DNA from 4 places in the Undibacterium sp. Tian12W genome. Region 4 is predicted to be linked to each of the others. Evidence: predicted binding sites of a transcription regulator. Region 4 holds the regulator's gene; each other region holds the start of a gene.
What was found. The regulator sigma-54, encoded in region 4, starts transcription at its own class of promoters, with help from an activator protein. The targets are predictions, from matches to a motif close to TGGCANGNAANCTGCTTT.

Region 1: ACO0LI_RS25575 (ammonium transporter) is a predicted target of sigma-54. The motif match lies at 2,812-2,829, and genes of this name have one in related genera.
Region 2: nirB (nitrite reductase large subunit NirB) is a predicted target of sigma-54. The motif match lies at 5,155-5,172, and genes of this name have one in related genera.
Region 3: ACO0LI_RS03605 (TorF family putative porin) is a predicted target of sigma-54. The motif match lies at 5,164-5,181, and genes of this name have one in related genera.

Annotation. Positions count from the first base shown of each region.
Region 1 is NZ_JBMPPK010000024.1:57,627-65,803, forward strand. Features, by position in the region: gene ACO0LI_RS25555 (aldo/keto reductase) at 1-124, opposite strand, end outside; gene ACO0LI_RS25560 (quinone-dependent dihydroorotate dehydrogenase) at 140-1,186, opposite strand; gene ACO0LI_RS25565 (arginyltransferase) at 1,248-1,979, opposite strand; gene aat (leucyl/phenylalanyl-tRNA--protein transferase) at 1,976-2,692, opposite strand; gene ACO0LI_RS25575 (ammonium transporter) at 2,880-4,082, shown strand; gene ACO0LI_RS25580 (NUDIX hydrolase) at 4,161-4,730, opposite strand; tRNA gene ACO0LI_RS25585 (tRNA-Met) at 4,860-4,936, shown strand; gene ACO0LI_RS25590 (methyl-accepting chemotaxis protein) at 5,030-6,694, opposite strand; gene ACO0LI_RS25595 (VOC family protein) at 7,069-7,458, shown strand; gene ACO0LI_RS25600 (hypothetical protein) at 7,455-7,892, opposite strand.
Region 2 is NZ_JBMPPK010000003.1:266,008-274,184, reverse strand. Features, by position in the region: gene ACO0LI_RS05230 (molybdopterin-dependent oxidoreductase) at 1-2,262, opposite strand, end outside; gene nirD (nitrite reductase small subunit NirD) at 2,326-2,670, opposite strand; gene nirB (nitrite reductase large subunit NirB) at 2,695-5,124, opposite strand; gene ACO0LI_RS05215 (nitrate/nitrite transporter) at 5,496-6,710, shown strand; gene ACO0LI_RS05210 (protein kinase domain-containing protein) at 6,730-8,177, shown strand, end outside.
Region 3 is NZ_JBMPPK010000002.1:345,688-353,864, reverse strand. Features, by position in the region: gene ACO0LI_RS03625 (hypothetical protein) at 1-522, shown strand, start outside; gene ACO0LI_RS03620 (tetratricopeptide repeat protein) at 716-1,996, shown strand; gene ACO0LI_RS03615 (ammonium transporter) at 2,288-3,880, opposite strand; gene ACO0LI_RS03610 (P-II family nitrogen regulator) at 3,901-4,239, opposite strand; gene ACO0LI_RS03605 (TorF family putative porin) at 4,254-5,012, opposite strand; gene ACO0LI_RS03600 (accessory factor UbiK family protein) at 5,459-5,701, shown strand; gene ACO0LI_RS03595 (YifB family Mg chelatase-like AAA ATPase) at 5,728-7,251, shown strand; gene ACO0LI_RS03590 (DUF2076 family protein) at 7,332-8,093, shown strand.
Region 4 is NZ_JBMPPK010000015.1:6,216-14,392, reverse strand. Features, by position in the region: gene ACO0LI_RS19115 (LptA/OstA family protein) at 1-302, shown strand, start outside; gene lptB (LPS export ABC transporter ATP-binding protein) at 304-1,059, shown strand; gene ACO0LI_RS19105 (RNA polymerase factor sigma-54) at 1,071-2,561, shown strand; gene hpf (ribosome hibernation-promoting factor, HPF/YfiA family) at 2,669-3,016, shown strand; gene ACO0LI_RS19095 (SIR2 family protein) at 3,445-7,065, shown strand; gene ACO0LI_RS19090 (enoyl-CoA hydratase/isomerase family protein) at 7,320-8,177, shown strand, end outside.

The DNA of each region.
Region 1 (8,177 bases), on a different contig from region 4:
GCTCCAGCGCATAATCTAACTGTTCGTGCGCTTCTGCTTCAGTGTTTTGCTCGCCAAAAGTCATGGTGCCCAGGCAGATGGTGGTTACATTCAGCTGGCTATTGCCAAGTAAAATTTTCTTCATGATGATAGGAGTAAATTATTTATGTCCGCGCAAGGCATCTGCGCAGTCTTTGACCAATGCGGGGCCTTGATAAATCAGGCCAGAATACACTTGTACCAGCGCCGCACCTGCCTGCATTTTAGCCACGGCGTCGGCACCAGAAAAAATCCCGCCCACGCCGATGATGGGGATTTCATTACCCAGTTCTGCTTTAAGGGCGCGGATCACGCGGTTGGATAATTCAAACACGGGTTTGCCAGACAGGCCACCCGTTTCTTCTGCATGTGGCAAGCCTTGCACCGCATCGCGGGTAATGGTGGTATTGGTCGCAATGACACCGTCTATCTTGTGACGTAACAAGGCTTCACCTATGGTCTTGATTTGCTCTGCATCGATATCTGGAGCGATCTTCAGGGCAACTGGCACATAGCGTTTATGTTCATCCGCCAGTTTTTGCTGCGCTTCCTTCAGTTGCGACAGCAAGGCATCCAGCTCAGTCGCTCCTTGCAACTGCCGCAGGTTCTTGGTGTTTGGGGAAGAGATATTCACTGTCACATAACTGGCATAGGGATACACCTTGGCCAGGCAATGCAGATAATCTTCTGCCGCACGTTCTATCGGTGTATCGGCATTCTTGCCTATGTTGAGGCCAAGCACGCCTTGTTTGTCCTGGTAAAAACGCGAAGCCTGTACGTTTTTGACAAAGGCATCGACACCACCATTGTTAAAACCCATGCGGTTGATAATCGCATCTGCCTGCGGCAGGCGGAACATGCGTGGCTTGGGATTACCCGCTTGCGCACGCGGTGTGACTGTGCCAATTTCTATGGAACCAAAACCGATTGCCGCCAGGCCATCAATATACGCACCGTCCTTGTCCAGGCCAGCAGCAAGACCCACGGGATTGGGAAAACGCACACCCATGACAGTGCGCGCATCTTCTGCAGGTTTATTGCCCAGCAAGCCACCCAGGCCAAGTTTATTGGCACGCTGCAGCGCAGGTAAGGTCAGGTGATGGGCATTTTCCGGATCCATGGCAAACAGGGCAGGGCGGATCAGGGAGTAAAGAAGTTTTGCAGACATGTAAATAGGTGGGAAAGAAAAGTTAAAAATAAAATTTGAGAGACAAACAGAAAGGAGAGCTTCACAGTTCCCGCAAAGTCTGCCAGCGCCCCTGCATCAAGGCATCAAGGGGGCGGAAATTGGTTTTGTAAGCCATCTTGGGGCTGGCAGCGATCCAGTAACCCAGATAAACATAGGGCAGCTTCAATAAGCGCGTTTGCTCTATCTGCCACAAGACATTGTAGGTGCCGTAGGATGCAGTCGCATCATCCGGGTCATAAAAGGTATACACGGACGACAAGCCATCTGTGAGCACATCAATGATGCTGACCATGCGCAGGATATTGTTGTCATCCCTGAATTCAACCAGGCGTGTATTTACCCGGCTTTGCAGCAAAAATTGCGCATATTGGTCACGGCTGTCATTGTCCATGCCGCCGCCAGAGTGGCGCGCACCCTGATAGCGCTGGTAGAGCTCATAGTGTTCATGCACATAACTGAGGCTGCTGACGCGTGCATGCAGATTGCCATGTTTTTTCCAGGCGCGGCGCTGGCTGCGGTTGGTTTCAAACTCATTGACGCGTACGCGCACTGGTGTACAGGCCTGGCAGTTATCGCAATGCGGCCGGTAAATAAAAATGCCGCTACGGCGAAAGCCACTCTTCACCAGCTCTGAATATGCATCCGCATTAATCAGATGCGCAGGCGTGGCCACCTGTGAACGCGCCTGCAAGCCTTCCAGATAACTGCAAGGGTAGGGCGCTGTCGCATAAAACTGTATGCTGGCGAAGGGGAGTTCGTTAAGCTGGGTCACGGGCTGATCTTGTTGACTATGGTCCAATTGCTAATCGCTGGCAAGGCACTGGCATGTTCTACCCAGCGCAAAAACTCGGCTCTGCTAATCGCTTTTGCGCCCAGAGATGCCAAATGTGCCGTCTCTTGCTGGCAGTCTAACATTTTCACCCCATGTTCACGCAAGAAAAATACCAGGTGTGCCAAGGCTATTTTTGATGCATCCGTGACTCTGGCAAACATGGATTCGCCATAAAACATGCGGCCTATGCAAACGCCATAGGCACCACCGACCAGTTCACCATCCAGCCATACCTCGGTCGAATGGGCATATCCCAGCTTGTGCAAGTCACAATAACCAGCAACGATGTCGTCAGAAATCCAGGTGCCATGCTCTTCACCGCGCGGCGCGGCACAAGCCCGCATGACATCTTCAAAGGCAGTATCAAAGCGCACCTCCCAGCGCGGGTCTTTGCTGATCTGGCGCAAGCGCTTCTTCAGACTTGCGGATAGTTTGAAATCCTCCACCTGCAAGACCATGCGGGGATCGGTGGACCACCACAAAATAGGTTGCCCATCAGAAAACCAGGGAAAGATGCCATTTCTATAAGCATATAGCAAGCGTCCTGCTGACAGGTCGGCACCCGCTGCCAGCAAGCCTGCCGCACCGTCTTTTTCAGTAAGTGCGTTGCTGGGATGAGGGAAGGGGCTATCAGTTTCCAGCCAGGGGATCACGCAGCCCCCAATATTGCTTGCACCAAAAAAACGCCATTTTTCAGTGCGCCAAACTTGGCCATCAAATAATCAGTTTCTAAAAATCGCATTAAATCAATCACTTATCGTTTGCACCAAATTGGAATGCATTTTGCTTTATCAGTGTATCTTTAATTCAAACTTGCACTTAAATTGGGAGATATTTTGCATGAATGCACAAAATAGCAGCGCGGACGCCTTGTTTATCTTGCTTGGCGCAATCATGATTTTAGCAATGCATGCGGGTTTTGCGTTTTTAGAATTGGGTACTGTGCGCAAGAAAAACCAGGTCAATGCCCTTGTCAAGATACTGGTTGATTTTGCCGTATCGACCATCGCCTACTTTTTTGTCGGTTACACCATTGCTTACGGCGTGCAGTTTTATTCTGGTGCCGAAGTGCTGGTCGCCAAAAACGGCTTTGAAATGGTCAAGTTCTTTTTCTTGCTGACCTTTGCCGCCGCCATTCCCGCCATTATCTCAGGCGGCATTGCCGAGCGGGCAAAATTTCACCCGCAACTGATCGCGACAGCCTTGCTGGTCGGTGTGTTATATCCTTTCTTTGAAGGCATAGCCTGGAACCAGCGTTTTGGCATACAGGCTTGGTTAAAAGCAGCTTTCTCTGAAGAATTCCATGACTTTGCCGGTTCTGTGGTTGTGCATGCCTTTGGTGGCTGGGTGGCCTTGCCTGCAGTATTGTTACTGGGTGCACGCCGTGGCCGCTATATGAAGAATGGCGCAATTGCCGCCCACCCACCATCGAGCATCCCTTTTCTGGCCTTGGGTGCGTGGATACTCACTGTGGGCTGGTTTGGTTTCAATGTCATGAGTGCACAAACCATGGAAAAGATGAATGGCCTGGTTGCCATGAATTCTCTCATGGCCATGGTGGGCGGTACGCTGGTCGCTTTCATCCTCGGCAAGAATGACCCTGGCTTCGTCTACAACGGCCCTCTGGCGGGTCTGGTGGCAGTTTGTGCCGGTTCTGACCTTATGCATCCGCTGGGCGCACTGTTTACTGGTGGCATGGCTGGCGCCATTTTTGTCTGGATGTTCACCTGGACGCAAAACAAATGGAAAGTCGATGATGTACTCGGTGTCTGGCCCCTGCATGGGCTATGCGGTGCCTGGGGTGGTATTGCTGCTGGTATCTTTGGCTTAAAGTCTCTGGGTGGTCTTGGCGGCGTCAGCTTCATGTCGCAATTGCTGGGCACCGTCATGGGTGTTGCGATTGCTTTCATCGGTGGCTATATCATCTACGCCAGTTTGAAAAAACTCGTAGGCATACGTCTTGATCCTGAAGAAGAATTTGAAGGTGCAGATTTGGCTATACACAAAATCTCATCGACTGCAGAACGCGAAACCAGTTGGTAATGACGAAAATAATGTCGAAAAAAATGGGCAAATTAAAATTTGCCCATTTTTTTTGATATTAGCCTGGCCAATGTTATTTCAGCCATCCCGCATGGGCTTGAAAATATCATGCTCATGCGTCCGGAAGCGCCCACCATTTTTTACTTTCGCCAGATCTTCAAAGAAAAACTTCAGTGTATGGCCTATGGTAGGGAAGGCGATGTCATCCCAGGGAATTTGCTCTTCAGAGAATAGCGCCACTTCCAGGCTCTCGACCCCGGCGGCGTAATTCAGATCCAGCAAGGTGGCGCGATAAAATAAATGCACCTGATGTACATGTGGCACATTCAAGATAGAAAACAGCTCATGTAATTTGATATTGGCACCAGCTTCTTCCTCGGTCTCACGTTGTGCAGCCTGTGCCGTTGTCTCATTATTTTCCATGAAGCCGGCAGGCAGGGTCCAGAAGCCCAGACGCGGTTCTATGGCTCGCTTGCATAATAATATCCTGGTGACACCATCTTCTTCCCAAGCAGGAATAGAACCTACGACCATCTTTGGGTTTTGATAATGGATAGTGCCACAAGCCGGGCAAACAAAACGCTCGCGGGTATCATCAACAGGAATTTGCAAGACCACCGGGGACGCGCATTCAGAGCAGAATTTCATGGGCAAAAAAGAGTCAAAATTGGCGAATCTGCAGAGTGTAACACCTGTCCGTAAAAGCGCGGCAAAAGTCCATGTCCTATAAAAGAATTGCGCTGAGCAGCAAAATCATGTATAGTTTCATTCTTCAGACGCGGGGTGGAGCAGTCTGGCAGCTCGTCGGGCTCATAACCCGAAGGTCGTAGGTTCAAATCCTGCCCCCGCAACCAAGTATTCAAGTCCTTGATCAGAAATGATCAAGGACTTTTTGCTTTTCTGCGTTCTTCTTTTTTCGCTTCTTCTCCCATCGTTCTCTCCGATGCTTATTTCTCTCTTGCTGACGCAGATATCTGTAGCGGAATGACTTGTCGTGCATTCGTTTGCCTTGCGGCTTTTGGGTGTTCGGAAATATTGTGTAATCTGGCGGCGGTGGCAGGTGTGTTGTCGTCGGTTTTGAATACGCTGACGACATCGGCTTGTCTTCTTGCCTGATCCTGCAGGGATTCGGCGGCGGCGGCTATTTCTTCTACGAGGGCAGAGTTTTGCTGGGTGGTATTGTCCAGTTCCACAATGGCCCGGTTGATTTGTTCTATGCCGGCAGTCTGTTCTGCGCTGGCGGAGCTTATTTCTGCAATGATATGGGTTACATGTCTGACGCTGCTGACAACTTCACTCATGGTTAGCCCGGCTTCATCAACAAGCTGGGTTCCTGCATTGACCTTTTCTACAGAGGTATCGATGAGGAGTTTGATCTCTTTTGCTGCGGTTGCAGAACGCTGGGCAAGATTGCGTACTTCAGAAGCAACCACGGCAAACCCCCGGCCTTGCTCGCCAGCGCGCGCTGCTTCAACGGCTGCGTTCAGTGCCAGAATATTTGTCTGGAAGGCGATGCCATCAATGACGCTGATGATATCGACAATCTTCCTGGATGATTCGCTGATGGATGACATGGTATCGACCACCCGTGTGACGACATTGCCACCTTTGACCGCTACTTCAGACGCATTTTTCGCAAGCTGATTTGCCTCGAGGGCGTTATCGGAGTTTTGCTTGACGGCACTCGTGAGTTCTTCCATGGATGACGCGGTTTCTTCCAGTGCGCTCGCCTGCTTTTCCGTGCGTGCGGAAAGGTCCTGATTGCCTGATGCGATTTGTGTGGATGCGGTGGCTATCGTGTCCGTACCACTGCGTATTTGTCCGACGATGTCTATCAGGTTGTTGTTCATCAATGCCAGGGCGCGCAGCAGGGAACCCATTTCATCTTTGCCAGTAACATCGATATCACTGGTCAAATTACCACTGGCGACGGTTTTGGCGATCTCTACTGCACTATTGAGTGGAGTGACTATGCGCCTTGTGATTGACCAGGCGATAAAGCTGCTGATGATAGCTGCAAGTATGCCGGTAGCGATCATCAGTTGAGTCGCCGATTCAGCTGTTTCCTTGGTTTCTATGGCTGACTCCGCCATCAATCCCTCTTGAAACTTGATGAGTGATTCCATCGCTTCCAGGTAGCTGAGTTGTTTGGGGCGGACTTCCTTAAACAGAAAATCTTTTGCTTCATCTTTGTTGCCATCCGTCACGAGCTTGATCATTTTGTCTCTGACGGGAATGTATTGTGCGCGCTGCTCTATGGTGAGCCTGAGTAATTCCTTGGCTTTTGGGTTGCGTATGGTGGGGATCAGTTTATCGAGTTCGCTGGTAATAACCTGAGAAGACTTTTGTACGCTGTCGATTTCCTTTTTAATTTCAGCTTCGTCGCTCATGAGCAAGATATTGCGCAAATTTCTGGCTTGTAGATTCAGGTTTTTGATAGCGTCGTTCAGTACATATATTTTTTGATAGCGATCATTGACGGTCAGGTTAATTTCGCTGTCGAGTAAAGTCAGGCGGGAAGCACCTATGGCAACAACGGCGATCAGCATCAAGATAACTAAGCCAAAACCTGAATACAGGCGTTGACTGATTTTGAGGTTTGCAATAAACATTTTTTATCCCCTGAAAGGCTGTGCTGCTGGTCGGATGCGATTGACAATGAGCGGCGGCTGAAGCGGGTCGTCCTTGAAGACAGTAATTCAAAAAATGGTGTGGCAAGTTTGCTGGCAATTGCTAATGCGAGATATCAGGTTTCTTGCCAAGGTAACGATGTACAAATGTTGCTTGCTTTAATGGCATTGAATTGCATTTTACGCATCATCTTTGATTGAAGTCCACGTGAAAAATCAAAGTGTATGTTTTATGCAAAAGTTGCAATTTATTGTAAATTCAACCAATTTTTGCATGTTGTCCAGATTACTTAAGAATAAGTAAAATGCAAACTATTATTGTAAATCCTGAATCTGATGTGGTAAGGAGAAATGCCGTGAGTATCGAACTCGATCACACTATTGTCCCTTCGTACGACAAGCTGGCTTCGGCAAAACTGTTGGCTGAATTGCTGGGTGTGCCTTGGTCGCCGACAGCCTTGGGTCCGTTTGCCCCGGTATTTGTGAACGAAGGCTTGACGCTGGACTTCATCCAGACTGACGAGGACTTCCCTGTTTATCATTTTTGTTTTCGCGTCAGCCAGCAGACGTTTGATGACATACTCGGGCGTATCAAGCGGGCTGGCATTTCTTATCGCAGCTCTGTGCGCGGGCCTGTAGATATGCGAATCAATACTGATTATGGCGGGAACATGATTTACTGGAATGAGCCTGATGGTCACCAGTGGGAAATGCTGACGGTCAGTTATGCGCGGCAGTCAGCTTAAGGCTTGATCGTGAAAGTAAATTGGTATTCCCCAAAAAAGCGGAATGCCGCGTCGCTGACCTCGGTCAGATCGACTTCAATGTCGCCGATGGGCGCTGCTGCATCGCTTTGCCCATGTGCCCATGCATCAAAGCAATCTACATGTGCGCCTTGTTGTATCAGTGTGCGTATGCTTGCTGCAATTTGACGTGTTGCTTCAATAGTATCGTGATCTTCTTCAAACCATGCTTCTGGTTCGCCAAATCCGAGCTCTATGCTGTCGTCAGATAAATGCCTGAAATTGCAACTGCATCCGGCATTTGAGGCAAGGAACCATTTATGTTCGAAGCGTAGATATTTTTCTTCTGGAATGCCAGGTAGCTTTTTTGCGAACTGAATTAGCTCATTGCTGGCAAGAGAAAGATCGGAGTCTGAACTGGTGCTCAGGATGGTCATGAAGCACATGGCTTGTCATCAGTTTGATTGAAAATCATTGGCCATTGTTTCATAAAATCTTATTTAATGTTGTTAATGTAAATGCAATTTAATCTTTGTTTTACTTAAGTCGCATGCAATCTGTCCAGATTTTCCCATGCGGACTTTTTAAATGCATGGTACTCTCGCACCCTTGCAATCATATGCAAGATGTTGTTGGAGGGCTTGTGGTTGGCTTTCCGGTTTGGGTTCAGAAATGGCAGGAGTGGGGATGCGAGCGGTTAATGTGCTTGATTTTCCGCTTGC
Region 2 (8,177 bases), on a different contig from region 4:
AAATGGTGTGCAGGATGCATAGGCAAACTCGCGCATATAAGGGCGCAAGGCAGCTTGTACGCTGTAGGCTTCTTCGCTATCCAGCCATGCGAATACAACGAAGCGCCAGGGCAATTCTGCTTTCAAAATCTTGACGGCAGCAGCTTTCAGTTCCGGTTGCTTGGAAATGGGGTCGATTGCCGGTGAAGTCAGGGCATTCACACCATAGCTGGCATTTTGTGCATGGCCACGGCCCGAGACATATTCCTCCCCCCAGTGCATCGCGATGAAAACCTGGCCCGCACGCTGCTCATCACTTTCAACTACAGGCAAAATGACAGTACCGCGACGGCTGCTGACATGCACCAGATCTCCCGCTTTCAGAAAGCGTCTTTGCATATCAGTCGCCTCCATGCAAAGGCCAGGTTCTGCCACGTGGGCAAACAACTGCGCCACAGTACCGGTACGGCTCATGCCGTGCCATTGATCACGCAAGCGACCGGTATTCAAGGAAAATGGATAGCGTGCATCAACTGCGTCTTTGACTGGCTGATACACGGTGTTGACGAAACGTGCGCGACCATTTGGTGTAGGGAAGATACCGTCTTCATACAAACGCTGTTTGCCAGCGCTGGCGCCAGCCGGATAAGGCCATTGCTGTGGCCCCTGCTGCTCGAGTATGGCGTATGACAAGCCGGTGATATCAAGGTCACGGCCACGAGTACTGTCGCGGTGCTCGTTCCAGACTTGTTCGTCGCTGTCGTACTTGAAGTTTGCTGGTGACTTGCCCAGCAAAGGGGCAAGTGCTTGCGCAAACTGGCTGGCGATTTGCCAGTCGTGTTTTGCTTCACCAGGTGCGGGTATGACGGCGCGCACGCGGGATATGCGGCGTTCTGAATTGGTGACGGTACCCGTCTTTTCGGCCCAGGTGCTGGCGGGTAAAAGTATGTCGGCATACGGCACGGTGGCGGTGCTGGCATAGGCTTCCTGCACGATCACCAGCTCGGCTTTTTGCAGGGCTTCGCGTATCAGGTTTTGCTCTGGCATGGATTGCGCGGGATTGGTGCAGACTATCCAGATGATCTTGATCTCCCCCTGCCGGACTGCTTCAAACATTTCTACTGCAGTTTTACCCGGTGTAGCGGGCACGTCGTCTACCCCCCAGTAGGCGGCAATTTCTGCGCGATGTTCAGCATTGGCAAGGTCGCGGTGACCCGACATCAAGTTGGCCATGCCGCCAACTTCACGCCCGCCCATGGCATTGGGCTGTCCAGTCAAGGAGAACGGCCCGGCACCTGGTTTGCCAATTTGATGGGTAGCCAGATGCAGATTGATGAGGGCAGCATTTTTTGCAGTACCGGCAGATGATTGATTCAGCCCCTGGCAATACAGCGACAGGCTAGCTTTGGATTGTCCAAAGCAGCGTGCTGCCTGCACCAAGTCAGCCTCCTTGATGCCGCAGGTCTTGGCGACAGCTGCTGGCGTGTAGTCACGCACGGTTTGCTTGAGTTCGGCAAAGCCCTCGGTATGTTCCTGGATATACGCCAGATCGATTAAATCTTCCCACAGGCACAGATGCAACATGCCGTTGAACAGGGCAACATCGGTACCTGGCAAGATAGGCAGGAACAAATCCGCTTCACGCGCAGTATCGGTACGACGTGGATCAGCAACAATCACTTTCAGGTTGGGATTTTTTTCCCTGGCCTGTTCCAGGCGGCGATATAAAATCGGATGTGCATAAGCCGTGTTGGAACCGACAATAAAAATGACTTCTGCGAGGTCTATGTCTTCATAGCAGGCAGGCGGTGCATCGGCACCCAGGGTCTGCTTGTAACCAGCAACCGCGCTTGACATGCACAGGCGTGAGTTGCTGTCTATATTATTGGTGCCTATCAAGCCCTTGGCGAGTTTGTTGAAGACATAATAGTCTTCCGTCAGCAACTGACCAGAAATATAAAATGCCACACTGTCAGGGCCATGCGTCTTGATGGTGTCAGCAAACTTGCCCGCCATACTGGCAATGACGGTATCCCAGTCACTGCGTTGACGTAACTCTTCACGCATTAGCGGATCACGCATTTCAGGATATAGCGCCCTGACCTGTTGCTGTATTTTTGCATCTGCAGACAGATGCAAAGTGCTGCCCTTGCTGCACAGGCGGCCAAAATTGGCGGGATGATCAGTATCACCGCGCACGCCAGTTACCTGCCCGCCTTCGCTTTCTATCACTACACCGCAACCAACGCCGCAATAACAACAGGTAGATTTGGTTTCAGTCATACATGCCTTTAAGTGCACGCTGCATCACATACTATGCATAGTATGTGATGCAGCGCATTTTTTCTATGCCTCTATTGCGAGTGTACGTAACTCATTTGCGTCCAGATAAACCTGGTCCGCATCCACCTTCAGGCTGAACTTCTGGGTACAGCCCTCATCCGGAGAAATCGCGCAACCTGTGGGCAATTCTATGTTCCAGTTATGCAAGGGGCAGGCTACTCTTTCGCCAAAGACTATACCTTGTGACAAAGGACCGCCTTTGTGCGGGCATTTATCCAGCAGAGCAAAGACCTTGTTTTCTGTATTCCTGAAGATGGCGACATCCGGCTTGGCCGCACGTGCAACCACGCGCGCACCCAGTACGGGGATATCTTCTACACGACAAATAACTTGCCATTCCTGACTCATGTTTTTTCCTCTCAAAAAATGGCGTTATGCTGGCAAGCGTTCAAACTGACGCGTATCGACCTGAGCTTTTTCTGGTTCATGCCATGGATCAGATTCACCTTCCAGTGCAAACAGCAAACGTTGATACAAGTCTTTGCGGCGCTCGTGGTCTTCCAATATGATTTTCTTCACATAATCAAGGCCGACACGGGCAAGGTAATGTACGGTACGTTCCAGGTACCAACCTTCTTCACGGTATAACTGCAAGAAGGCGCCGGTATATTCCATGACTTCTTCATGGGTTTTCAGCTTGACCAGGAATTGCGCGACTTCGGTTTTGATACCGCCATTGCCACCGACATAAATTTCCCAACCAGAATCAACGCCGATGACACCAACGTCCTTGATACCAGCCTCGGCACAATTACGCGGGCAACCTGACACAGCCAGCTTGACCTTGTGTGGCGAATACATGCGTGCCAGTTCACGCTCCAGTTGCTGCCCCATGAGGGTGGAGTTTTGCGTACCGAAACGGCACCATTCACTACCCACGCAAGTTTTTACGGTACGCAGACCCTTCGCATAAGCCAGGCCAGATGGCATGCCCAGGTCTTGCCATACGGCGCGCAAATCTTCTTTCTTCACACCCAGCAAGTCAATGCGCTGACCACCGGTGACCTTGACTGTTGGTATCTTGAATTTATCAACGACGTCAGCAATCCTGCGCAATTCACTGGCATTTGTTTCACCACCCCACATACGCGGGATGACGGAGTAAGTGCCGTCCTTCTGGATATTCGCATGCGAACGCTCATTGATGAAGCGTGATTGCGGATCATCCTTCGCTTCACGTGGCCATGTAGAAATCAAATAGTAGTTGATGGCCGGGCGGCAGCTGGAGCAACCGTTAGGTGTGCGCCATTCCATGAATTCCTGCACACCAGATACCGTCAATAGCTTGTTGGCCTTGATCGCATCGCGCACTTGCTGATGGCTATGATCAGTACAAGCACACATGGGTTTGACTTTAGAAGCAGTCGAATAATCACCACCGGCAGTGAACATGATGATCTGCTCTACCAACCCGGTACATGAACCGCAGGATGCCGATGCCTTGGTATGCTTGCGCACATCGTCGAGTGTGAACAGGCCTTTTTCCTTGATGGCCTTGACGATAGTGCCCTTGCAGACACCGTTACAGCCACAGACCTCGGCCTCATCCGGCATGGCAGTTGCCTTGGTGTGTCCTTCATGACCAACGTCACCGGTATTCGATTCGCCGAACATCAATGAGTCACGGATTTCTGAAATATTCTTGCCTTCGCGCAGCAGTTTGAAATACCAGCTGCCATCTACGGTATCGCCATATAAACAAGCACCAATCAGCTTGTCATCCTTGACCACGAGCTTCTTGTAAACACCACCTATGGGGTCAGACAAAATAATCTCTTCAGTATCTTTGCCCCCCATGAATTCACCGGCAGAAAACAGGTCTATGCCTGTCACTTTCAGCTTGGTAGATGTGACTGAACCCTGGTACCGGCCTATGCCAAAATTGGCCAGGTGATTGGCGCAGACCTTGGCCATTTCGAACAAAGGGGCAACCAGGCCATACACTGTGCCGCGATGATTGACGCATTCGCCAACAGAGTAAATGCGCGGGTCATAAGTCTGCATGGTGTCATTGACGATGATGCCGCGATTGCAGTACAACCCGGCAGATTCTGCCAGCGCAGTATTGGGGCGTATGCCAACTGCCATGACGATCAGTTGCGCAGGGATTTCCAGGCCGTCGGTAAAGCGTATGGCCTTGACGTGACCAGCGTCGTCACCGATGATGGCTTCAGTATTTTTTTCGAGCAGGAAGTTCAGGCCACGGTCTTCCAGAGATTTTTGCAGCATCTTGCCAGCAACAGGATCAAGCTGGCGTTCCATGAGCCAGCCTGGCAAATGCACGACAGACACGCTCATGCCGCGCATTTTCAAGCCATTGGCGGCTTCCAGGCCCAGCAGGCCTCCACCGATAACGACAGCATGCGTATGCTTTTCTGCCGCCTCTATCATGGTATTGGTGTCGTAGATGTCGCGGTAGGCAATCACGCCCTTGAGATCCTTGCCGGGAACCGGCAACATGAAAGGTGTAGAGCCAGTCGCCAGCAGCAGACGGTCGTATTCAGTCTGAGTGCCATCTTCGGCGATCACCAGACGGCGTGCCCTGTCTATCTTAACGATTTTTTTGCCCAGGTGCAGGGTGATATTATTTTCTTCATACCAATCCACATCATTGAGCATGATGTCTTTGATGGTTTGCTCGCCTGCCAATACAGGTGATAGCAGGATACGGTTGTAATTGGCATAAGGTTCTGCACCAAATACGGTAATGTCATACAGGTCGGGGGCGATCTTGATTAATTCTTCCAGGGTACGCACACCTGCCATACCATTCCCTACCATCACTAGCTTAAGTTTCTTCATGGCTGCTCCTTTGCTTGTCTCCCCAGACTCTAAGCAAGAGCAATGCCAGTTCGTTTTTATCAGAGGGAAAGCCAGGCTGTTTTTATAAGCCTGCACCAATTTAACTGCGCATTAATATGGTTTTCACCAAGAAAAACGGAGGATTCCTCGGTTGGCAGCAAAAGCAATGCCACTTCTTGAAGCATGCACCAAAAATCCTCGCGGCACTCATACAAAACTCAGCCATTCTGGTGCATTGCACCATTTAATTCAGAGCGCGCACAGTTTTTGCGCAGAAAGTTTTGTTTTTAATCATGGAATACGCGAATCACCTGCACATTTTGATGGCACGTCCCTTGCAAGTGGCATGCATGTTCACTATTGGAGCGATCATGCAAAAAACTTCCTTCTGGAAAGCCGGGCACACACCCACCTTATTGGCATCCTTCTTTTATTTCGACCTGAGTTTTATGGTCTGGGTATTGTTGGGGCCACTCGCCATCCAGATTTCCAAGGACCTGGGCCTGACTGCAGCACAAAAAGGCCTGGTCGTCGCCACCCCCTTATTGGCTGGTGCCTTGCTACGCATCGTCATGGGCGTGCTGGTCGATCATTTAAAACCCAAGAAAGCAGGATTGATAGGCCAGATCGTCGTGCTGATAGGCTTGTGCTGGGCATGGCTGGGTAATTTGCACACTTATGAACAACTACTGTTCCTCGGCGTGATCCTGGGCGTCGCAGGTTCTGCCTTTGCCGTGGCATTGCCGCTGGCATCGCGCTGGTATCCGCCTGAACATCAGGGCACTGCCTTGGGGATAGCGGGTGCAGGCAATTCTGGCACTGCCTTTGCCGCCTTGTTTGCACCAGCACTTGCCATCGCCTTTGGCTGGCAAAACGTGTTTGGCCTGGCACTGATACCCTTATTCATCGCTTTGGCGGTTTACCTGATTTTCGCCAAGGATGCACCGGGCGACGCGCCTAGCAAATCCCTGACTGAATACCTGGCCGTACTGAAAGACAAAGACGCGTGGTGGTTCATGTTCTTTTACAGCGTCACCTTTGGTGGCTTCTCTGGCCTGGCATCTTCCCTGACGATTTATTTCAATACGCAATATGGTTTAACGCCAATCACAGCCGGTTACTTCACTGCTGCCTGCGTGTTTGCCGGTTCTCTGGTGCGCCCTATGGGTGGCCGTATTGCTGACCGCATAGGTGGCATCAAAACCCTGTCTGTCATGTACACCGTTGCTTCTGCCTTCCTGTTCATTGCGTCCATCGGTTTGCAATCTGCTACCGCTGCGGTATGTATATTCGTGGTTGCCATGCTGGCTCTGGGTACGGGGAATGGTGCAGTATTCCAGCTGGTTCCTCAGCGCTTTCGTAAAGAGATGGGTGTCATGACTGGCCTGGTAGGCATGGCTGGTGGCATAGGCGGTTTTTATCTGGCGGCCAGCATGGGTTATTCACGGCAGATCACCGGCAGTTATCAAATAGGCTTGTCGATTTTCGCCAGCCTCGCCATCATCGCCTTGCTGGGTTTATCATTGGTCAAGAAACGCTGGCGCACGACCTGGGGCTCTGCCGCCATGACTACTGCAAAAATCTGAATACACAAAATACACAAACATGCCACTGACAGTCAGCACAGGACATCACAGCGTCGCTGGCATACGCCCGCGTAATGAAGACTTTGTCGGCATGGTCACGCCAGGCGAACCCGAGCTGTCCTGCAAGGGAATGGTATTGGCAGTAGCCGACGGCGTCTCTGGCAATGAAGGCGGGCGCGAAGCGGCTGAATATGTAGTACGTGGCCTGCTGACCGATTACTATGCCACGCCTGACACCTGGGAAGTAACAACAGCACTCGACAAGGTGCTGGTCGCCATGAATAGCTGGGTGCAGCAGCAAGGCTCAGTCCGCCGTGAGCTGGCAGGCATGGCCACCACCATGACCTCACTGGTCTTGCGCGGACGCATGTATTACAGCGCCCATGTAGGCGATACCCGCTGTTACCTGTTGCGTGACGGTGCCTTGCAAAAACTCACCCAGGACCATGTCTGGGACAGACCGGAGATGCAGCATGTGCTGACCCGCGCCATAGGCCTCGATAATCACCTCGTCATCGATCATGGCATGGGTGAGTTGCGTGTCAATGATGTCTTTTTGCTGGCTTGTGATGGCATCTGGGCCAGTCTCACAGAATATGATCTGACAGATTTTTTGAAGCAAGTCAGCACAGGCAAGCTGAGCAGTGAGGCTGCCTGCGAATCTTTATGCGCAGCCGCACTGAAAGCGGGGTCGCAAGACAACTGCAGTGCCGTGATTGCACGTATAGACAGCTTGCCAGAAGGTGAGTTGCGCGATGCCATCAGCGAGTTGCACGCCCTGCCTGTACCACCACGCATGAAGCCCGGCCAAACCCTTGATGGCTATGCGATAGAAGAAGTCATGCATACCTCGCTGACGACGATACTGTACCGCGTCAGCGATACCACTCATCACCGCCAACTGGTGTTAAAAACCCTGCATCCCGACAAGGCCAATGATGCACAGGAGCGCTCAGCCTTTGCGCATGAAGCATGGCTGGCCAAGCGCGTGGTAGCGCGCTTCTTTCCCCAGGTGATCACGCCCGATCAAAGAAACTACCTGTACTATCTCTCAACCTGGCATGCTGGTGCATCCCTGCAACAAAGGCTGGAAGCCGGGCAGCATTTCACGATACCAGAAGCAGTCGCTTATGGTGGCAAGCTGGTACGCGCCATCGGTGCGCTGCACAGGCGCAGCATCTTGCACAGGGATATCAAGCCCGCCAATGTCCATCTGGGGGACGATGACGAAATCCGCATTCTTGACCTTGGTGTCGCGCAATCCGGCTTTGACAGCCAGGATGGCCAGGGCAATGCCAGCCACAGCATGGCAGGCACGCCTTCATTTTTAGCGCCGGAACAGTTCCAGGGCGCAGCACCATCCCGCGCCACTGATCTGTATGCCACTGGCGTCACACTTTACTATTTGCTGACACGCCACTACCCCTATGGCGAAATCGAACCTTTCCAGCGCCCCAAGTTTGCTGA
Region 3 (8,177 bases), on a different contig from region 4:
CTACTGCGTTATCAACACGCCACTACGAGGGCGGGTGAGAGCCATCCCTTGATGCAGTACCTGCAATTATTGACGATAGCCCCCAAACCTGTCTCTCCAAAGGCAAGCCAGCCTGTGGAGGTACCTGCCAAACCTGAAAAGCCAGCGAGGAAGGAAGCCAGCAGGCCCATCACGACGAACAAACCTGCCAGATCACTGACCCGCCCAGAGCGGCCAGCGGCAGAAATCGTAACTGACACCGTCAGCCAGCCTACATCTCAGACAAGCATCAGCCCCGAAAGCCCGATTGGCCTGGGCCTGAACCTGGAGTCTGTGCGCAAGTCAGCCATGGCCATGAAGCCCACAGAAATTGAACAGATACAGGCCAGCCACAGGCGGGGCGACAGTCTGGAAAAGCGGCTAGGCGAAGGCACCAGACGGGCAGAAAAGAAAGAATGCCTGAAGGCATATTCGGGCATAGGCATACTGGCTGTCATCCCGCTGGCAGTGAGCGCCGTTGTGGACACAGGCTGCAAATGGTAATGCTGGCAAGAGCTCGGCTATAATGCCGGATTCCGTACTGTGAAACGGGCTTGCATGGAACGGCCAGGGCATAAGCAGCGATGAAGGCCGGTACTACGCCTGTTGTCATTTGTATTATTGATGTGTTTTGATTGATTGTTGCGTGGTGTTTTTGCATTATTGCAATAATTTTCATTTTTTATCTGGATCATTCATGAAAAAAACTTCTTACCTGTTCGCCGCCATGATGCTGGCAGCACTTGGCTCTGGCTTCTCTCCCGTGACTGTGAATGCCGTTCAGGCACAAGAAGCGGCTGATCCTGCGAAACAGCAGACAGTACGCCAGGAAATGGCCAAGCCACTTAATGAAATCCAGGACTTGCTGACCGCCAAGCAATATCCTCAGGCATTGGAAAAAATTAATGCCATGGATGCCTCTCTGGAAAAGAAAACGCCTTTCGAGCTGTTTACCATTAACCGTTTGCGCGCCGTGGTTGCATCCAGTATCAATGACTCTGCGCTGATGGCAAGCTCCTTCGAATATATGATTTCGACTGATTTTCTGAAAGATCCAGAAAAACAGCGTTTGATGGAAGCCATGGCAAGTACTCTGTTTGGTGAAAAGAAATATGCTGATTCCAGGGTATGGGGTAATCGCTTCCTGGTGAAAGCACCAGGCAATGAAGTCATGATCTATCTGATCGCCCGTTCCTATTATCTGGAAAACGACTTTGCCAATGTCGTCAAAGTCTTGAATACCCAAATAGCATTCGATGAAAACGCCAAACGCAATACCAGTTCTGACAACCTCAAGTTGCTGGCTCTTGCTTACCAACAGCTCAAGGAATGGGATAACTATGCCGTTGCGCTGGAACGCCTGGTTGCGCTGTACCCAACACCAGAATTCTGGACAGACCTGATTTACCGCGTTATGAAAAAACCTGGTTTTTCTGACCGCTTGCTGCTCGACTACTATCGTCTGCAATTCCTGAACGGCAAATTAGAAGATGCCACGGATTTTGTTGATATGGCAGAGTTGGCCTTGCTGGCAGGTTTGCCAGCAGAAGCCAAAACCGCGATTGAAGCAGGCTACGCAGCCAACGTGCTGGGCACCGGCAAGGAAGCGACCAAGCACAAGCAATTGCGCGACCGCGTCAACAAGCAAGCCGCTGACGATATCAAGAGCCTCGATGCTGGTGAAGCCGCTGCCAAAAATGCCAAGACCGGTATCGGCATGGTCAATATTGGTTACAACTACGTCATTAACGGCCAGTACGACAAAGGCCTGGGATTGATGGAACAAGGTATCGCCAAAGGTGGCTTGAAGTCTCCAGATGAAGCAAAACTGCATCTGGGTATGGCTTACCTGAGAGCAGGCAAACGCGACAAGGCTGTTGAAACACTGAAGTCGGTACAAGGCCGTGATGGCTCTGCTGACTTTGCACGTTTGTGGCTGCTGGTACCTGCCAATAAATTTGCACCTGAGGCAAAATAAGCTGACGGATATCTTCTCAGTTTACAAACCGTTTTAAGAAATACGCCACCTGCGGGTGGCGTATTTTTTTGACCAGTACTTGTGCAGATGTTCAGATGTAGACTCGCCGCCAGATAAAAAAAGGCTGTTTTGCGCAATGCAAAACAGCCTGTCAAATTCAGGACCGCAAGCTCTGATTACGGTACTGACGGTACACCTTTGGATACTCTTTACTGCCCCAGCCTGATCGAAGGATCAGATACAGGCTGGGCAAAACTTGTTACTCAGATAGCGTTCAAATCGACAACCGAATCAAGAGTGGTAGGCAGACTCACCATGGCTGGTGATGTCCAGACCTTCACGTTCTTCATCTTCCGGTACACGCAGGCCAACTACCAGATCAACCAGTTTGTAAGCCACGAAGGATACGACGCCTGACCAGATGATGGTCGTGCCGACTGCAGTCGCCTGTGTCATGACCTGACCGAAGATGTCGTATGGATCAGCCGACATTTTGTTGGTGATATAGTCAAATATGCCCTGGCCGCCAAGGGATGGTGCAGCAAACACACCAGTCAGCAACGCACCCAGGATACCCCCCACGCCATGCACACCAAAGACGTCGAGGGAATCATCTGCACCCAACAAACGCTTGAGGCCATTGACACCCCACAAGCAGACGATACCCGCCAGCAAGCCGATGACCAGGGCACCCATAGGGCCGACGAAACCGCAAGCTGGCGTAATCGCTACCAGACCGGCTACCGCACCGGATGCGCCACCCAGCATGGAAGGTTTGCCTTTGGACATCCATTCACCAAACACCCATGACACTGTTGCTGCAGCCGTTGCCAGCAAAGTATTGATGAAAGCCAGTGCTGCGACATCGCCCGCTTCCAGCGCGGAACCGGCATTGAAACCAAACCAGCCCACCCACAACAGCGACGCGCCTATCATCGTCATTGTCAGGGAATGAGGCGCCATGGATTCTTTACCATAGCCTACACGTTTGCCTATCAGGTAAGCACCGACCAGGCCAGCGACTGCGGCATTGATATGCACAACCGTACCACCAGCGAAGTCCAGCGCGGTTTTTTGTTGCAAGAAGCCGCCTTTGGCCAATTCAGTTGCCGCAGTAGCTGCATCCTTGATCGCGTCAGGGCCAGTCCAGAACCAGACCATGTGAGCAATAGGCAGGTAGCTGAACGTGAACCACAAGACGACGAACAACAGTACAGCAGTGAATTTTGCGCGTTCTGCAAAAGCACCGATGATCAGGCCGCAAGTGATCGCTGCAAAGGTCGCCTGGAAGGCTACATAAGCAAACTCAGGTATCACCACGCCTTTGCTGAATGTCGCTGCCGTAGCAAATGTTGCCTTGGCCGGGTCCCAGATACCTTTCAGGAACAGACGGTCAAACGAACCGATGAACCTGCCACCTTCAGTAAATGCCAGTGAATAACCATAGATACACCACAGAACAATAATCACGGCGAAGATCATGAAGACCTGCATCAGGACGGACAACATGTTCTTGGAACGGACCAGGCCGCCGTAGAAAAGTGCCAGGCCAGGTATGGTCATCAAAATAACCAGCAGGGTGGCAACCATCATCCAGGCAGTGTCGCCTTTATTTGGCGTTGGTGCAGGTGCGGCAGCACTGGCTGCCGCAGGGTCAGCCGCGGCTGCCGGGGCAGAAGCAGGCGCCACAACAGCAGTGGAAGCCGGGGCCGGGACGGGTGCCGCTGCAGGTGCAGAAGCGCTGGCCGACGCAGTAACCGAGGCAGCAGAAGCTGCCGCAGGTTCAGCTTTAGCTGACGCATCTTGCGCCGATGCGACAGAGGTGAAACCGACAGTGACCAGCAAAGCAGCCCCCGCCAGCATGTTCTTCAACAGTTTTTTCATGTGAACTCCCTGGTTAGCTATCAGAGTGCGTCGTTGCCGGTTTCACCGGTACGAATACGCACAACTTGTTGCAAGTCATAGACAAAAATCTTGCCGTCACCAATCTTGCCAGTGCGGGCTGCGGTTTCTATTGCTTCAATGGCGCGCTCAACAATCGCGTCATCTACAGCCGCTTCAATTTTTGTCTTGGGCAGGAAGTCGACCACATACTCTGCACCACGGTACAGTTCAGTGTGACCTTTCTGACGGCCAAAGCCTTTCACCTCAGTCACGGTAATGCCCTGTACACCAATGGTGGACAACGCTTCGCGGACTTCATCGAGTTTAAAAGGCTTGATAATTGCAGTAATCAGTTTCATGCTCGCCTCGAATATTAGAATGTTTTAACTGCAGACAATACCAGTGTCGTTTTGCCTGTGAATTTGCCTGCTGGCGTGACATACAGTTTTTTCTCTGCATTCGTGCCCAGCGCTGCAATACCAAAATTCACACCAAAAAACTCTTTATTCACACCAATTTTCCAATCGGAATAAGAATAGGCACCATTGTTCTTGATGGTCTGATGGCCAGCATGCAGGGCCAGCGTGTAACCTTCAGGCAGCTCAATGTTTGCACCCAGGTCCAGGTAACCACTGTTCTTGCTGTCGACAAAACCGAACAGATTGGTAACAGAGTGTGAATACTTGATATAGGCAGGGCCCATACCTACCTGGCCGTAGATTTCTGTTGTGTTGGCATCAGCAAAACCGGCAACCTTGTTCAGGCCATTGGATGGGTATACATAAGACAGAACACCAACGTCATAACTCACATCCTTGGTGATCTCGCCTTTTTTACCGGCATACAAATCCCATTCAAGATCGCCACCACCACCTGCGTCCTTGGTCCATTTGATCGTAGATAACCATGTACCGGCGTAAAAACCGCTGGGGTTGTGGACATAGTCAGCGCCACCCTGCAACGCAGGGTCAAGGCGTGATTGCGCAATCGCACGATAGCGGTACTCGCTGACGACGCCAATATTGAAGCTGACTTCATTGTCTGGCTTGGCTTCAGGCTTGGCATCTTCTGCATGGGCAAAACCACCAAAGAATGTTGTGGCTACAGCAGCGGCGATTACTAGTTTTTTCATTGCGCTTCCCCCTATTGATTAAGATTTGATTAGATTGAACCCTGGACAGAATCTGTGTTCAGCTCGTAGCAGCACGCATAGACACTTATGACCATTTGCGTACCCACTGCTTGCATCAGGCAAACTCTTAAATTCTTATTTCCCTTCTCTGTTAGCAGGAGTCGTGCCAACCAGGATCAGCCCATCATTGAATTGGAGACAAGGCACAGAACCCAGAGTGTATTAATATGCATACAGCCCGCTAAACCCTGAGCACAGCCTGATTTTTATATTGCGCTGCAATACCAGTAGCAGCTTGGGCAAGATGCGCTATCATTGCCACATAGGTAAATCTGCAAGCAAAAAAACAGCTTTGTGCACCAATTGCGGGCAAGAACAAATTCGCACAAAAAGTGGCAATGCCTAATTCGCACCAAAAATGTGCAATTACAAGATAGAGGGTAAAAATGGATAAGCAAAATTTCTTTAATGACATGCATGCCAAGATCAGCCAGGCAATCGAAAACTCGCCAGCCAAGGACATAGAAAAAAACGTCAAGGCCATGATGAGCCAGGGGTTTTCCAAGCTGGATCTGGTGACGCGCGAAGAATTTGATATCCAGGCACAAGTGCTGGCCAAGACCCGCGCCAAACTCGAAGCCCTGGAGGCACGCGTAGCCGCACTCGAAACACCGCAAAAAGCCGACTAAAAAAAGACAACTAAACCGCAGACCGCATGTCCCTAGCCGTACTCAAAAGCCGCGCCCTGAATGGCATGGATGCACCACAGGTGACTGTAGAAGTGCATCTGGCCAATGGCCTGCCCGCCTTCACTATCGTTGGCTTGCCCGAAACCGAAGTCAAGGAATCCAAGGACAGGGTCAGGGCCGCCCTGCAAAATGCCCGCTTTGAGTTCCCGAACAAGCGCATCACAGTGAATTTGGCACCGGCTGATTTGCCGAAGGAATCTGGCCGCTTTGATTTGCCTATCGCGCTGGGTATTCTGGCGGCATCCGGGCAAATCCCTGGAGATGCTCTGGAACAATATGAGTTTGCCGGAGAGTTATCACTGTCAGGCGAACTGCGGCCGATACGCGGCGCACTGGCAATGACGTTTGCGATATGCAAAAGCCAGCAACACTCGGCACAGGAACCCGCCTTTATCTTGCCACGCGCGAACGCGGATGAAGCGGCGCTGGTCAGCGATGCTGCGATTTACCCTGCAGATTCACTACTACAGGTATGCGCTCACTTCGCTGGGGTCGATGGTGAGCAAAGACTGGCACGTCACCGTCCAGCCTCCAGACCCAGTCGCCCCAAATATGCTGACTTTGCAGAGGTAAAAGGCCAGTTACAGGCCAAACGCGCACTGGAAGTAGCAGCAGCAGGCTCACATTCGGTACTCCTGATGGGGCCGCCAGGCACCGGCAAATCCATGCTGGCCGCCCGCTTCCCCGGCATTTTGCCGACCATGACCGATCAGGAAGCACTGGAATCAGCCGCAGTGCAATCCCTGACATCAGGCTTTTCCATAGAAAAATGGAAGGCGAGACCCTATAGGGCGCCCCATCACACAGCATCTGCCGTTGCATTGGTGGGTGGAGGTGGAACACCGCGTCCAGGAGAGATTTCTCTGGCTCACAGAGGCGTGCTCTTCCTTGACGAACTTCCGGAATTCGATAGAAAAGTGCTGGAAGTTTTACGTGAACCTCTGGAATCTGGTCACATTACCATCTCACGCGCGGCGCGTCAGGCTGATTTCCCGGCGCGCTTTCAATTGATAGCAGCCATGAACCCTTGTCCTTGCGGCTACTTCGGTCACAGCAATGGCAAGTGTCGTTGTACACCGGACATCATTGCCCGTTATCAGGACAGAATCTCCGGCCCGCTGCTGGACCGCATAGACATGCAAATACAAGTCGGCGCACTGCCGCATGCGGACTTGCTCAAGCAGGCCGATGGTGAGGCAAGTGCCAGTATCCATGCGCGGGTAGAAACTGCTTTTGACAGACAACAACAGCGCCAGGGCAAGGCGAATAATCTGTTATCGACCACAGAAATTGACCTGCACTGCCAACCGGATGAACAAGCTGGACAACTCTTGCGCAATGCCATGACCAAACTCAACTGGTCAGCCCGCGCCTATCACCGCGTATTAAAGGTCGCCCGCACGATAGCCGACCTGGCTGGTTCAGCCCATATCTCGACGCCGCATGTAGCTGAGGCGATACAGTACCGGCGTGCACTCCGGGATCAGTAAAGCTGGTCACGGCATTGAAATTACCATTGCCATGACCAGATAGGGGACAGCATTAATGTATCTCTCAACAGGAGTTGATCATGTCCCCGCAAGAAACCCAGGTTTTACAAAACTTTCTCGACCAATTGGTGAAAGTGCAAGACAGCAATAAAGATGCGCAGGCGCTGGCGATGATCAATGAGGCCGTCAGCAAGCAGCCAGATGCCCATTATCTGCTGGTACAGCGAGCCTTGTTGCTGGATCAGGCTTTGGCCAATGCCAATCAGCAAATTACCAGTCTGCAAACCCAGTTGCGTGAGTTACAGGCGCAAAGAAACCCGGCACCGGCAGGCAACTTCCTTGACCCCGCTACGACAGGCTGGGGCAATAGTGCCAGCAGCCGTGCCCAGCCTGCAAGCAGCTACAGCGTCAGCGGGCAGGCATTGCCACCGCCTCTCCCGGCAAGCTATATGAACGCGGCGGCACCAGTGGCGGCACCGGCATCAGGCTTTTTCGGTGGTGGCGCTGGCAATGTGCTGGGTACAGTTGCTGCCACTGCGGCAGGTGTCGCTGCGGGTGCCTTTCTATTCCAGGGCATAGGGCATTTGATGGGTGGCCAGCATCATGCGGCCAGTACTGACAATGCCGCCGCGCAACTCAACCAGGGTGGTGGTGATCTGATTCCCGGTTATTTTGATACAGGCAATACCAGCAATCCTGGCAATGCCAGTGACACCAATACCAATATCAATACCAATACTGACAGTACCGCCCATGCATCTCCTCTGGCTGATGCTGCTCCTGCAGAGTCTGCATTTGCGGATGACAATTATTTTGATGGTGATGGTCTGGATCTGGCCTGACACCTTATCCTCTGCCGGCTGATGAAAACCCACCTCATCAGCCCGGTTCGCCAGCAGGCTTGCTTTCCAAACAGGCAAGCCTGT
Region 4 (8,177 bases):
GCAGTGGCCGCAAAGTCACCTTCCGCCAGAAACGCGATGGTGGCCCTGATCTGTGGGTAGATGGCGAAGCTGACCGTGCTGAATACAACCAGAGTACAGAAATCGTCAAATTCATTTCCAAGGCCAAGGTACGCTACCTCGAAGGCAAACGCGTCACCCAGGAACAGGAAGGTGAATACCTGTCTTATGACAGCAAGAATGATGTTTTTGTTGGCACGAATTCGACCAGTGGCCAGCATGTAGATGGTTCAGGCAATATCACCATCACCTTGCAACCAAAACCAGAAAAACAGGCTAAATAAGATGACTGCACAGTCAAGCAGCACCTTGCTTGTCAAGGGCTTGCAAAAGCGCTATGGCGCGCGCCAGGTCGTGCGCGATGTCTCACTGCTATTGAAAAGTGGCGAAGTCGTGGGTTTGCTGGGCCCGAATGGCGCAGGCAAAACCACTTCGTTTTACATGATCGTCGGCCTGGTACCTTCCGACGCAGGGGATATCACGATCGATGACGTGAATATTTCTCAACTGCCTATCCATGAACGCGCCGTACTGGGTTTGTCTTACCTGCCGCAAGAAGCTTCGGTATTTCGCAAGCTGACGGTAGAGGACAATATCCGTGCCGTACTCGAATTGCAAAAAGACAGCGAAGGCAAATATCTCGGTGCCAAGAAAATTGAGCAAAGGCTCAATGCCCTGCTGGCAGATTTGCAGATAGAAAAAATACGTGAAAGCCAGGCCTTGTCACTGTCAGGTGGTGAACGCCGCCGCGTCGAAATTGCCCGCGCACTCGCGACCAACCCACGCTTTGTCTTGCTCGATGAGCCCTTTGCCGGTGTTGATCCTATCGCCGTCATCGAAATTCAACGCATCGTGCGCTTCCTCAAGGAACGCGGCATAGGTGTCTTGATCACCGATCATAATGTACGCGAAACCCTGGGCATCTGCGATCACGCCTATATCATCAACCAGGGCGCGGTACTTGCCAGCGGCAAGCCTGACGACATCATACAAAATGAATCTGTACGTCGCGTTTATCTCGGAGAACACTTCCGGATGTGACGGGAATCATCATGAAACAAAGCCTGCAACTACGTACCTCACAACATCTGGCCTTAACGCCGCAATTGCAGCAATCAATACGATTATTGCAGTTATCCACTTTGGAATTGCATCAGGAGCTGGAGACGCTGCTGACCGATAACCCCATGCTGGAACGTGTCGATGATCCCCTCGATCACGCCGTACGCCTGCTGGCCGATGGTGCCATCAATACCAGCAGTACTTCTGCAGATGCCGGCATGGAAGCACCGGCAGCAAGAGAAGACAGTGACAGGTCAGCAGAACCGACTGCCGCAGATGCAGAAACCGTCATCAGCAATGACAGCACCACTTCCAGCGAAGAAGACTGGGGCTTTGATGATGTACAGCATGGCAGCAAATCTGGCGATGATGAAGATGGCCGCCCGCAGCTCGGTGCAGCCCATATCACCCTGCGTGAGCACTTGCAGGAACAGATGCGTCTTAACCTGCGCGAACCGCGTGACCGTGCCCTGGTCGAGTTGATGATCGATGCGCTCGACAATAACGGTTACCTGACCGAAACATTAGATGAAATACATGCCAGTTTACCACTGGAACTGTGCGTAGAACCAGAAGAGCTGGCGTTTGCGCTGAACATGCTGCAAAGCTTTGATCCGGCAGGTGTCGGTGCGCGCAGCCCGTCTGAATGCCTGGCCTTGCAAATCAGGCGTCTGCCAAAAGTTGCTTTCGTCACACGCAGGCTGGCATTGCAAATTGTTGAAACACAACTGGCTTTATTTGCACAAAGAGATTTCACCAAACTCAAGAAAATCTTCGATTGCGACGACGAAGATTTGCGCGATGCACAAACCATTATCCGCCTGTGCAAACCACGACCTGGCCTGGCCTTTGCTGCCGATGAATCGGACTATGTCGTACCAGATGTGATCGTCAGAAAATCCGGCAACGGCTGGCAAGTCATGCTGAATCAGGATGTCATGCCCAGGCTGCGGGTAAGCAGCATGTATGCCAACATCATGAAGCAAAACCGTGGCGAGGCTGGCATGGGCGCGCAATTGCAGGAAGCCCGCTGGCTCATCAAGAATATGCGGCAACGTTTTGAGACTATATTGCGCGTTGCACAAGCCATAGTCGAAAGGCAACGCAATTTTTTCACGCACGGTGCTGTTGCAATGCGCCCCCTTGTTTTGCGCGAAATTGCTGATACACTAGGATTACACGAGAGCACTATCTCACGTGTAACAACCCAAAAATACATGTTGACCCCACATGGCATGTTTGAGTTGAAGTACTTTTTCGGCAGCCATGTCGCGACGGAAACAGGGGGTGAAGCATCTTCCACCGCGATACGTGCACTCATCAAGCAGTTGATAGGAGCAGAAGACCAGAAAAGCCCACTCTCTGATAGCAAAATTGCAGACATGCTGGGTGAACAGGGCATGGTAATTGCCCGACGGACAGTTGCCAAATACCGTGAAGCCCTCAAAATCCCCCCAGTCAGTTTGCGTAAATCTTTGTAAGCAGTCCTTGTAATCACGGTTTGAATTGCTATATATGATTTAGCTCAAGGCAAATAAATGCTGAGAGCGTATCGTTATAGCAAGCAACATCACTATAGGAGCACAGTATGAATCTCACCATCAGTGGACATCACGTCGAAGTAACTCCTGCAATTCGTGAATATGTACATACCAAACTAGAACGTATCAGGCGGCATTTCGACCAGGTCATTGATATCGCCGTCATCCTGACGGTGGACAAGCTCCGGGAAAAGGAAAAACGACACAAAGCCGACATCAATTTGCATATCAGCGGTAAAGATATTCACGTTGAAAGCCTGGCGCATGATCTGTATGCAGCAATCGATGCACTGGTAGATAAACTTGATCGCCAGGTCATCAAGCATAAAGATAAAATGCAAGACCATCAGCACGACGCCATCAAGCACATACCTGATCCGGCATCGGCTTCATAAGACCCCAGTCCTTACCCTGACAGGGTTGTGGACATCCAAAACAAGGACGCTAGAAGGCGTCCTTTTTGTTGGGTGAATGGTTTTGAGGTTAACAATTTACATCAATCAGTAACTGAATTACTCTGAGACAATCCGCATACATATTAACGTCATTCCAGCGTGCTATTAGCTGGAATCCAGTGGCGTTCGCGGCATGCCATGTCGCTCGTTAAATGACGTACTTTGACTAAAACGTTTGTCCCCTGTCGATACAAGCCGGGGCAAAAAGCTTCAAGTAATGTGCGCACGTATTATGTCTGTGATTAGTTGCTTCAACAATCGTGGTACTTAGCTGCACTTTCCGAGTATTGAAGATAGTATTCATTCACTGTATTGTAAGGTTAACTGTTCAAATTCAGTAAATGTTCAATCACAAAATGGAAAGTTTTATGGATAAGCTGAAACAAATTCTCACTCAAGAAGATACAGTCTTATTCATTGGGTCTGGAATATCATTATGGTCAGGGCTTCCATCTTGGTCAGGACTAATTGAAGAACTTGCGAAATTTGTCGAATCAGTAGGTGCCAACGCCGAGCTTGTTCGTGCGGAGGTTGGCCGTGGTGACCTATTACAAGCTGCAAGCTACGGGTTTGATAAATTAACGAAGCAGCAGATTGGCGACTTTATTCGGGCCACATGTCGATATGGCGTCGCTAGACCGCATGATATTCACAGAAAAATTGTAGCTTTGAGAACCCGCTGCTTTGTCACAACGAACTACGATAATCTCATTGAAGAAGCTCTCCGGCAATGGCAACCAGATCGATTTTTCCGTCCACCAATAACGAATCGACATCTGACTGAAACCGCCGAAATTATCCACGCTCGCGCCATTGACTTTGTCTTTAAGCCTCACGGTGATGCGGCAGACAGTGACAGCATAATTCTGACGCGCGAGCAGTATCGACAATTACTTCCTCAAGGAGAACGACAGAATGCATTAGAATCTTTGAAAATACTGCTAGCAAGTCGACCAGTTGTTTACCTTGGGTTTGGTTTGCGAGATCCAGATTTTCTTTACGTCCGGGATCTACTTGCGAATACTTACAAAGGTGGCACTCGTGACCACTATGCCATTATGGCCGACTTGACTGAGGCGGAAACTGACTACTGGAGACGTAACTATGGCATCCACCTCGTTAATTACACAACAACAATTAATCAGAACGGGACGAAAGAGCATACCCGTCTGCTCGATCTTCTTGACTCGCTTTCTAGGCCTGAATCAACGGCCTCAGCTCCAAGCCTAAATGATACATGCAATGACGCGTGCTCCCCAGACCAAGTTCTTTCATTGGCACGTCACGCAGCGCGATTGTCACGTGCACCAAAGGTAATTCCTGAGTTCGAAATCCGAGTGCATACAGAGCTTAGTACTAAGAGACACAGCAATTTTTACCAGCAATCGAACAAATTTGACCACTACGCAGTTGACAAATTTTTAGCTGAGGGGCCAGAACGCGCCATTCTTGTTGGATTACCAGGCGCAGGAAAATCATATGCGCTTCAGCAAGCCGCAGCGAGATTGGCGGACAAGCTTCATGAAATCTGTCTTTCAGAACCGTTCGACGAATCGTCTGTAGTTATTCCAGTTCTAGTTGATCTTAAGCTATATCGTGGAGATCTTGCCAAGCTAGTGAGTCAAACACTACCTGTTAGTTTGCCGTTCTATGAGATGAATCAGAGATTTCGGTTTAAGGTGTTATTAGATTCATTTAATGAAATGCCCAGAGAATATTGGGAAACTGGCACCTATGAAGCCGATTTTTCTAGATTTGCTGACGGTGTTGGGTGGTCATCTCTGATAATTGGCTCAAGAACGAACGATGGTCTCGACAAATTGGAATTCCCGGCTTATTACCTCGACCAAATAGATGACAAAGTTGTGTCAGCAGAAATCAGTCAGAGAAAAATCAATATCTCTGGTCGTTTTGAACAGGAAATCCGGCAATTGTTACAAAAGCCCTTCTATTTTCAATTCATCATAAGCGGTGCGGTTCTCCTGCCACCTCAGGCGCATCCGAGAGACTTCTACGATTCGTTTTTTATCAATATAGACAACGCATTTGTTGAACGATTCGGTAAAGCATTCGAAATAGAAAAAGCATTGTCTCTTGCCGCATATGACGCAATCAATCGCGGCGAAGAGGCATATCCTTTGTCGGATCTTCTCCGCGTTTTGAGGGCGAATATCGAAGCAACTGGATTTTCGAATATTAATGCGCAAGATATAGCTAATTGGCTTGTTTCAATTTCTGTTTTGATTCCTCACATTGGAGGACGGATTGCGTTCGTACATCAGTCGATCACTGAATATTTAGCAGCCAAAGAACTTGCCCGCCGGTATCTAATAACTCCACAAATTCTCAAAGAGAAACTAACGCTAACAAGATGGGATCAGGCACTGTTTCTCTCCCTTAGTCTTTTACCCGACTCACAAGCTGAAGCATTTTTCAACGACATAGTCAATGCTGACTTCGCCCTTGCATTGAATGCAGTGAGATATCTTGAGGTGGGGCGCGATGATGTCGTGACAAAGCTGCTTACCAAGGTTCCTGATCGCATAGAGGGATTTGATCAATTTGAGACGCGGATTGGATGGTATATCGAATCTTTACTGCCAATTTCGGAAATCCACGAGCCGCAATTGCGATCACTATTAAAAATTGGAAGCACTGTTGCAAGCGCCGCGGTGAAGCGCCTTATTGATTTGAAAGGTGCCGAAATCAAAGACGAAATGCTTCGCGAGATGGTAGAGGCTCGGTCAGATTACAATTATTGTGTCAACGGTATCGCAAGGCCCCTCAAACCTTTTGCCATCTGTGAGGACATCAGAAAAATTGCCTTATTGGCAAACTCCATTTCGGACGAAGTAACGCCTGATTCTAATGATGACACTGCTCTTGGGTTCATCTCAGGGGCGGCAGAGTTTCTGACCAATATTAACATTTCCTCCATAAAAGAAGAATTTGTGCCTATTGCCAAGTCAACGCCTATATCGGAGATACATGCGCGTATATTGTGCGACATTCTCTGGGGGCAACATTCAACGGAAGCATTAGAGCTTGCTGGAGACCTCTTGCTTCGCGGCATTAATAAAGCCGCTACAGCGATCTGTTTCATCGTTGGTTTCGGTAAAAAAGAGCGGCAGCTTTCTTGGACTTCTTTCACACTTGAACATCTAAATCGACTGATCACAATGATGGACGATCCCAAAGAAGACTCCTGGGCACTCAAAGCGCTTAAAGGTCTTTGTTCGGGACGGCAAGACATTGCAGAGATCGTTAAGACAATGGCAATGGAAAGATCGGGGATAGCAAAGGCATCACTACTTTACTGCGCAATACAAACAGAAGTCTCTCACGTAATCAATGCTTTATGTGAACTCGTCAACATGTCACCCGAGCAGCGAAGACAAGAACCTACACATCTTCTTCAACAGATTGACATTAACTGGGCCGGAAATGAAGTGCTTTTTGTGCAGCTTTTGAAGTTGCGTGAATATGATCTCGCTTTGGCTATTATCGACCAAGTTTACACTCCAGGAGATTGTCCTCTCGGACGTATAGAAATAGGGCCAATCGAATGGTGGTTGGATTGGCTTAAAACGGAAAGTGACCCAAGGTCATTCTCTATGCTTCAGGATCGAATATCTTGGTTGTTCACCAGATGCTTAACTAAGGAGGTGCGCCATGCTTTCGTCGTAGAATTCAATAACTCTGCCTCGAAATATCGAGATGTGCTTTCTCGCTCGATTCTACTTGACCAAAGCGACCTAACGACCGACGACTTCAGCGAAGATGCGGTTTCTTTTTTGTTAGCCGATTTAAGTAGAGGAGATTTGCCTCCATGGCGCGGCCACCTTCTTGGCAAAACATCGACAGAGCAATTCATTGTTGAACGTTTGCTACCCTTAGTGCCAAATGCAAAAGAACCACTTTTGAAAAACATTCGGGCTGTTCTTCGACAGGCCGGGTCACGCCATGGCCGTCGCTATCCTGGCGAATGAGTAAATAGGATATCTGCCGTGGTAGCATAGCTTGAAGCATTTCCCGCAAGAGTAAGAGTTCAGCATGCCCATCATCGCTGCATAAGATAGGACGCTTAGCCACGCAGAACTCTTCGCTGATGCTAGCGGGTCAGAGCTATTTTTTGTAATTAATCATGAGAATTTAAGATTTCGCTTGTGATACACCCCGTGACGCCCACGCCCGACAAAGTTAAAATAGCAGCTTCATCCCCTACCCTGCATAGTCAACCACCATGAGCGAATTTGTACTTACCTCCGTCAAGAACAATATAGGCTACATCACCCTCGACAGACCCAAAGCGCTGAACTCGCTGTCACTCGATATGGTAAGAGCGCTGACGACGACCTTGCTGGCCTGGCAGGATGATCAGAATGTGCGCGCGGTGTTTATCCATAGCAGCAGCGAGAAAGCATTTTGCGCCGGTGGTGATATCCGTTTTTTCTATGACGTCGGAACGGCCACACCCAAAGGTGACTCGGCCCTGCTGGAAGATTTTTTCACCGAAGAATATGCTTTAAATCATTTAATCCATTTCTACCCGAAACCCTATATCGCGCTAATGAATGGCGTGGTCATGGGTGGCGGCATGGGTATCGCCCAGGCGGGTGAAGATTGCCGTTTGCGCATCGTCACTGAGCGTACCAAGATGGCGATGCCGGAAGTGAATATCGGTCTTTTCCCTGACGTAGGTGGTGGCTATTTCCTGTCACGTACTGAAGGCGAAATTGGTACTTACCTGGGACTGACTGGTGAAATCATCACCGCCGCTGATGCCATCTATGCTGGTCTGGCAGATGTCTATACACCTACTGCAGAAATACCTGCGCTGATGAATTTGCTCAGTGAAAGCACAGCTACAGACCTGCGTGTAGCGACACGCGATTTCGCAGCAACTTTTGCAGACCAGGCAAAACCAGATACCAGCAAACTGGCTGCACAACACGCCGCCATCAATCGCATCTTCGCGGGCAATAGTGTTATTGCCATCTGTGAAAAACTACAGCAAGACAACAGCGAATTCGCTCAGCAAACACTGGCCACCATGCAAAAGCGTTCGCCATTGCTGATGTCAGTCACGCTGGAACAACTA